2 linked regions of the Reyranella humidisoli genome follow. The protein of the gene in region 2 interacts with the protein of the main gene of each other region in a pairwise test. Links are inferred from orthologs where the notes say so. Each region holds a gene or a part of one and is shown on either strand. Other genes may lie near its edges.

What was found. Proteins that work in one complex are often made in the same cells at the same time.
Region 1: the proteins of KQ910_RS25625 (region 2) and KQ910_RS25065 interact in binary tests that used the Escherichia coli proteins (3 or more experiments, as listed by UniProt). The link is inferred for Reyranella humidisoli from one-to-one orthologs.

The regions. Positions count from the first base shown.
Region 1 is NZ_JAHOPB010000003.1:327,478-330,569, forward strand. What follows is about bases 92-3,080. They hold KQ910_RS25065 (two-component system sensor histidine kinase NtrB), read right to left. Parts: upstream 2,132-3,080; coding sequence 1,052-2,131; downstream 92-1,051. Other genes in these bases: ntrC (nitrogen regulation protein NR(I)), read right to left, coding at 92-1,055; dusB (tRNA dihydrouridine synthase DusB), read right to left, coding at 2,161-3,080. Also shown: more of ntrC, read right to left, coding at 1-91; more of dusB, read right to left, coding at 3,081-3,092.
Region 2 is NZ_JAHOPB010000003.1:448,295-451,352, reverse strand. Bases 1-2,955 are described here. They hold KQ910_RS25625 (P-II family nitrogen regulator), read right to left. Parts: upstream 1,670-2,955; coding sequence 1,331-1,669; downstream 1-1,330. Other genes in these bases: KQ910_RS25620 (aminotransferase), read left to right, coding at 1,870-2,955; glnA (type I glutamate--ammonia ligase), read right to left, coding at 1-1,275. In the rest of the region: more of KQ910_RS25620, read left to right, coding at 2,956-3,033. UniProt on the Escherichia coli protein: P-II indirectly controls the transcription of the glutamine synthetase gene (glnA). P-II prevents NR-II-catalyzed conversion of NR-I to NR-I-phosphate, the transcriptional activator of GlnA. When P-II is uridylylated to P-II-UMP, these events are reversed.

The sequences.
Region 1 (3,092 bases), 120 kb from region 2 along the record:
TGCTGTTTCAGGCGGGTCATCGCTTCCGGCGACAGGACCTTGGTCGGCAGGCCGTCGGTGGTGGCGGCCTGCAGATAGTGGTTGGCGAGTTCAGGGATGTCGTCCAGCCGCTCGCGCAGCGGCGGCAGGCGGATCGGCACGACGTTCAGGCGGTAATAGAGATCCTCGCGGAACAGGCCCTGCTGGATGAGGCGGCGCAGGTCGCGATGGGTCGCCGCGACGATGCGGACATTGGCCTTGATCGGCGTGCGACCGCCGACCGTCATGTACTCGCCTTCCTGCAGCACGCGCAGCAGGCGCGTCTGGGCCTCGGGCGGCATGTCGCCGATTTCGTCGAGGAACAGCGTGCCGCCGGAGGCCTGCTCGAACTTGCCGGCCGTCCGCTGAACCGCGCCGGTGAAGGCGCCGCGCTCATGGCCGAACAGCTCGCTCTCGATCAGCTCGCGCGGGATCGCCGCCATGTTGAGGGCAATGAAGGGGCCCTTCCGGCGCTTGCCGTAGTCGTGCAGGGCGCGCGCGACCAACTCCTTGCCCGCGCCCGACTCGCCGGTGACCATGACCGTGAGGTCGGTCGACATAAGGCGCGCCAGCGTGCGGTAGATCTCCTGCATCGCGGGCGATCGGCCGATCAGCGGCAGGCGCTCGCCCTCTTCCGGGCGGGCCGCGGCCCGCTGCACCGGGGTGGCCGGCGCCGACAGCGCGCGGTTCACCACCGAGATCAGCTCATTCAGGTCGAAGGGCTTGGGCAGGTATTCGAAGGCGCCGCGTTCAGTCGCACGCACAGCCGTGAGCAGGGTCGACTGCGCGCTCATGACGATGATGCGCAGGTCGGGCCGCAGCTTGCGGATGCGTGGCACCAGGTCGAGGCCGTTCTCGTCGGGCATCACCACGTCGGTGATGACGAGCTGCCCCTCGCCTTCCTGGACCCATTGCCAGAGCGTGGAGGCGGTGCCGGTGCTGCGAACCGTGTGACCCTGCCGGCCGAGGGCCTGGTGCAGGACGGTGCGGATGGCGCGGTCGTCGTCGGCGACGAGAATGGTGGCGCCGGCGCTCACGGCGCGGCCTGCGGGAACTGGAGAGGCAACATGATCCTGAATGATGTGCGGCCGGGTTCGCTGTCGAACTCGATGGCGCCGCCGTGGTCGTTGACGATCTTGGCGACCAAAGCAAGTCCTAGGCCAGTTCCGGTCGGCTTGTTGGTCACGAAAGCGTCGAACAGGTGCGCGCGGATCTCGTCGGACACGCCAAGGCCATTGTCTCGTACCGAGACGACCAGCGGCAGGTTGACCCTCGTCTGCTGGCCCGGCACCGCGAGGCGCAGCCCGTGGCGATAGGCGGTCGAAAGCTCGATCTCGCGCTCGCCATCGCCCGGCGCCTCACAGGCGTTCTTCACGAGATTGAGGAACACCTGGATGAGCTGGTCGCGGTCGCCGTGCACGTCGGGCAGCGACGGGTCGTAGGTTTCGACGAAGCGCACGCCCTTGCCGAAGCCGTTCTGCGACAGGCGGCGGACGTGGTTGAGGACCTGGTGGATGTTGATGGGGCCGCGATCGATCGGGCGGCCGTCGGCGAAAGCCTCCATGCGGTCGACCAGCGCCACGATGCGGTCGGTCTCCTCGCAGATCAGCTCGGTCAGCTCGCGCTCCGAATCCGGCACCGACTGCTCGAGAAGCTGCGCGGCGCCGCGGATGCCCGACAGCGGGTTCTTGACCTCGTGCGCCAGCATGGCGGCCAGCGCGCTTACCGAGCGGGCGGCGCTGCGATGGGACATCTGGCGGTCGATGTTGCGGGCAATGGTCTGCTCGACCAGTGACACCGCGACGAGGCCGTCGCTGTCGACGATCGGCGAGAGTCGCAGCGCGCAGAAGCGCGTGCCGATACGTGGCGACGCCAGCGTGACGCCATTCTCTGCCACCGCACCGCCGGTCGTCAGGACCTGCTCCAGCAACGAGAAGAGCGGCGTGTCGTCGGGGATGAACTCGTTCAACGGATGGCCGACCAGGCGGGCACGGCCGACGCCGAAGAACTGCTCGGCCGAAAGGTTGGCGTAGTGGATCAGGCCGTTCGCTTCGACGACGATGATCGCCTCGGAGAGCGAGTCGAGGATAGCCGTCGGGAACTGGTCACTCATGCCGTTTCGTTTGAGGGGGCGCAGTGACATCAGGCCGCCTGCCGATCGAGTGCCGGCAGGAAGAACTCGGCCAGCATGCTGCGAACCTTGTCGGCAGAAGTCTCGCGGTTCACGGCGGCGCGGAAGTCGGCCGATGCGGCCAGACCCTTGGAGTACCAGCCGAGATGCTTGCGCGCCATGCGCACACCGGTCTCGAGGCCGTAATGCTCGAGCATCGCCTCGAAGTGCGTGCGCACCGCCGTATACTGCTCGGCGATCGACGGATCGGGCAGACGCTCGCCGGTGCGCAGATAGCGAATCGCCTGGCTCAGGAACCACGGCCGACCGTAGGCGCCGCGGCCGATCATGATGCCGTCGGCGCCCGACTGATCGAGCGCCTGGTCGATGTCTTCGAGCGTGGTGATGTCGCCGTTGACGATGACGGGCAGCCTGGTCGCTTCCTTGACGTTGCGGACGAACGCCCAGTCGGCGTGCCCGTCGTAGAAATCGCAGCGTGTGCGGCCGTGCACGGTCAGCATCTTGATCCCGCACTCTTCCGCGATGCGCGCGAGGTTCGGCGCGTTGCGGTTGGTCGAATCCCAGCCGGTGCGCATCTTCAGCGTCACCGGCAGCTTCACCGCCTTCACCGTCGCCTCGAGGATCTTCGCGGCATGCACCTCGTCGCGCATCAGCGAGGAGCCGGCATGGCCATTGACGACCTTCTTCACGGGGCAGCCGAAGTTGATGTCGATGATCGCGGCGCCGCGATCCTCGTTGAGCTTCGCCGCCTCGGCCATCACCTCGGGTTCGCAGCCCGCGAGCTGCACCGACATGGGAAACTCTTCCGGCGTGGTCTTGGCCATCAGGAGCGTCTTGCGGTTCTCTCGAACCATCGCGACCGAGGCGATCATCTCGGACACGACGAGGCCCGCCCCACGCCGCTTCACCATCTGGCGGAAGGGCAGGTCGCTGACGCCCGACA
Region 2 (3,058 bases):
GCGGTCGGCGTCGAGGGCGTTGAGGGCCTCGCGCAGCGAGCCGGCGACGGTCGGGACCTTCGACAGTTCTTCCGGCGGCAGGTCGTACAGGTTCTTATCCATCGGGTCGCCCGGATGGATCTTGTTGTTGATGCCGTCGATGCCGGCCATCAGCATCGCCGCGAAGGCGAGGTACGGGTTGGCCGACGGGTCCGGGAAGCGGACCTCGACGCGCTTGCCCTTCGGCGAAGCCGAGTAGGGGATACGGCACGAGGCCGAGCGGTTGCGCGACGAGTAGGCCAGGAGCACCGGCGCCTCGAAGCCCGGGATGACGCGCTTGTAGGAGTTGGTGCTGGCGTTGGTGAAGGCGTTCAGCGCCTTGGCGTGCTTGATGATGCCGCCGATGTAGTACAGCGCCGTCTCCGACAGGTCGGCGTAGCCCGACCCGGCGAACAGCGGCTTGCCGTCCTTCCAGATCGACTGATGGCAGTGCATGCCCGAGCCGTTGTCGCCGTACAGGGGCTTCGGCATGAAGGTCAGCGACTTGCCGTAGCTGTGGGCGACGTTGTGCAGCGAGTACTTGTACTTCTGCACGTTGTCGGCGGTCTTGACGAGCGTGTCGAACTTGAAGCCGAGCTCGTTCTGGGCCGGAGCCACCTCGTGATGGTGGATTTCCATGGTGAGGCCCATGTCGGTGCAGACCGTCATCATCTCGGCGCGCAGGTCATTGTGCGTGTCGACCGGCTGGACCGGGAAGTAGCCGCCCTTGACGCCCGGACGATGGGCCAGGTTGCCGCCTTCGACGGCAACGCCGGAGTTCCACGGCGATTCGTTCGAGGAGATGCTGTAGAAGCTGCCCTGCATCTGGACGTCGAAGCGGACGTCGTCGAACACGAAGAACTCGAGTTCGGGGCCGAACACGGCGGTGTCGCCGATGCCGGACGACTTCATGAACGCTTCGGCGCGCTTGGCCGTCGAGCGCGGGCAGCGGGCGTAGAGCTGGCCGGTCGAGGGCTCGACGACGTCGCAGCTGATGATCAGCGTGGTCTGGGCCGAGAAGGGGTCGAGCACGGCGGTCGACGGATCCGGCATCAGGATCATGTCGGACTCGTTGATGGCCTTCCAGCCGGCGATCGAGGAACCGTCGAACATCACGCCGTCCTCGAAGGTACCTTCGTCGGTGGCGGACGCCATGCGGGCCGTGTGCTGCCACTTGCCGCGAGGATCGGTGAAGCGGAAGTCAACGAACTTGACGTCCTTTTCCTTGATCATCGCCAGAACCTGTTTGGCATCCATTGTCGGTCGTCCCTCTACTTGTGGTTTACTGCTTCAGCCCCCAAAGGCCGGGTCCTCATACGGCGGCGTCACCACGCTCACCAGTACGAATTCGGATCGCGTCGTCGATGCTCGACACGAAAATCTTGCCGTCGCCGATGCGACCGGTATGCGCCGAACTGCGGATCGCCTCGACGGCCTTCTCGACCATCTCGTCCTCGATGACGAGCTCGAGCTTCACCTTCGGCAGGAAGTCGACGACATACTCGGCGCCGCGATACAGTTCGGTATGGCCTTTCTGCCGGCCGAAGCCCTTGGCTTCGAGAACCGTGATGCCCTTGAGGCCGATCTGATTGAGGGCGTCCTTCACCTCATCGAGCTTGAAGGGCTTGATGATCGCTTCGATCTTCTTCATGTGGCTAAAGACACTCCGCACGCAGGCACCGGGCCCTCCCGGTCGGGATAGCCCGTATGCCACACGAGGAAGCATAAACCATGCCAAGATTTTCCACAGGCCGATGCGGGAAATCCGGCGACAGTCTGTCTGTTTAGAAGGCGAAACGCCCAATTTATCGGCAGAAAATTGGTCAATTGGAAGGCAGCAGAGAATCCCCAATGAAACCCGCAAACTCGACCATGTCCGCACTCGGGACCACGGTATTTGAAGTCATGTCGGCGCTCGCGCGCGAGCACAAGTCCGTCAACCTCGGCCAGGGCTTCCCCGACGACAAGGGACCCGAGGAGGTGCGGGCGGCGGCGGCGGAGTACCTGCTGACCGGGCACAACCAGTACCCGCCCATGATGGGCATTCCCGAATTGCGCCAGGCCGTTGCGGATCATGCGAAGCGGTTCCAGGGGCTCGACATCGACTGGCAGACCGAAGTCCTGGTCACGTCGGGCGCGACCGAGGCGCTCGGCGACTGCCTGTTCGGCCTGATCGAGCCGGGCGACGAGGTCGTACTCATCGAACCGCTCTACGATTCCTACCTGCCCATGGTGCGACGGGCAGGGGGCGTGCCGAAGCTGGTGCGGCTGGAGCCGCCACACTGGCGGCTGCCCCGGGAGGAACTGGCCGCCGCCTTCGGGCCGAAGACCAAGCTGATCCTGTTCAACACGCCAATGAATCCCTGCTCGAAGGTCTTCGACGAGGAGGAACTGTCCTTCATCGCCGGGCTCTGCCTGAAGCACGACGTCTATGCGATCTGCGACGAGGTTTACGAGCACATCATCTTCGACGACCGGCGCCACATCTCGCTGATGACGCTGCCGGGCATGCGCGATCGCACGGTACGCATCGGCTCAGCCGGCAAAAGCTTCAGCCTGACAGGCTGGAAGGTGGGCTACATCACGGCGGCGCCGGAACTGATGAAACCGATCGCCAAGACCCATCAGTTCATGACCTTCACCACGCCGCCCAATCTGCAATGGGGTGCGGCGACGGGCTTGCGCCTGAACGACGGCTATTTCGCCACCCTGGCCGCCGACATGCAGCGCAAACGCGACCGGCTGGCCACCGCCCTCGCGGAGATCGGGTTCGACGTGCTGCCCGCGCACGGGACGTACTTCGTCACCACCGACTTCAGGCCGCTGGGCTTCAACGGGACCGACGAGGATTTCTGCCGCCACATCACCGTTAAAGCCGGCGTGACCGCCGTGCCGGTGAGCGCCTTCTATCAATCCGATGAAGCGCCGCGCTACTTCGCCCGGTTCTGTTTCTGCAAGGACGACAGCACGCTCGACAGTGCGATCGAGCGTTTGAGGGCACATTTTTGCAGTTAACCCCCTAGTATTTGCATTGCAGGAA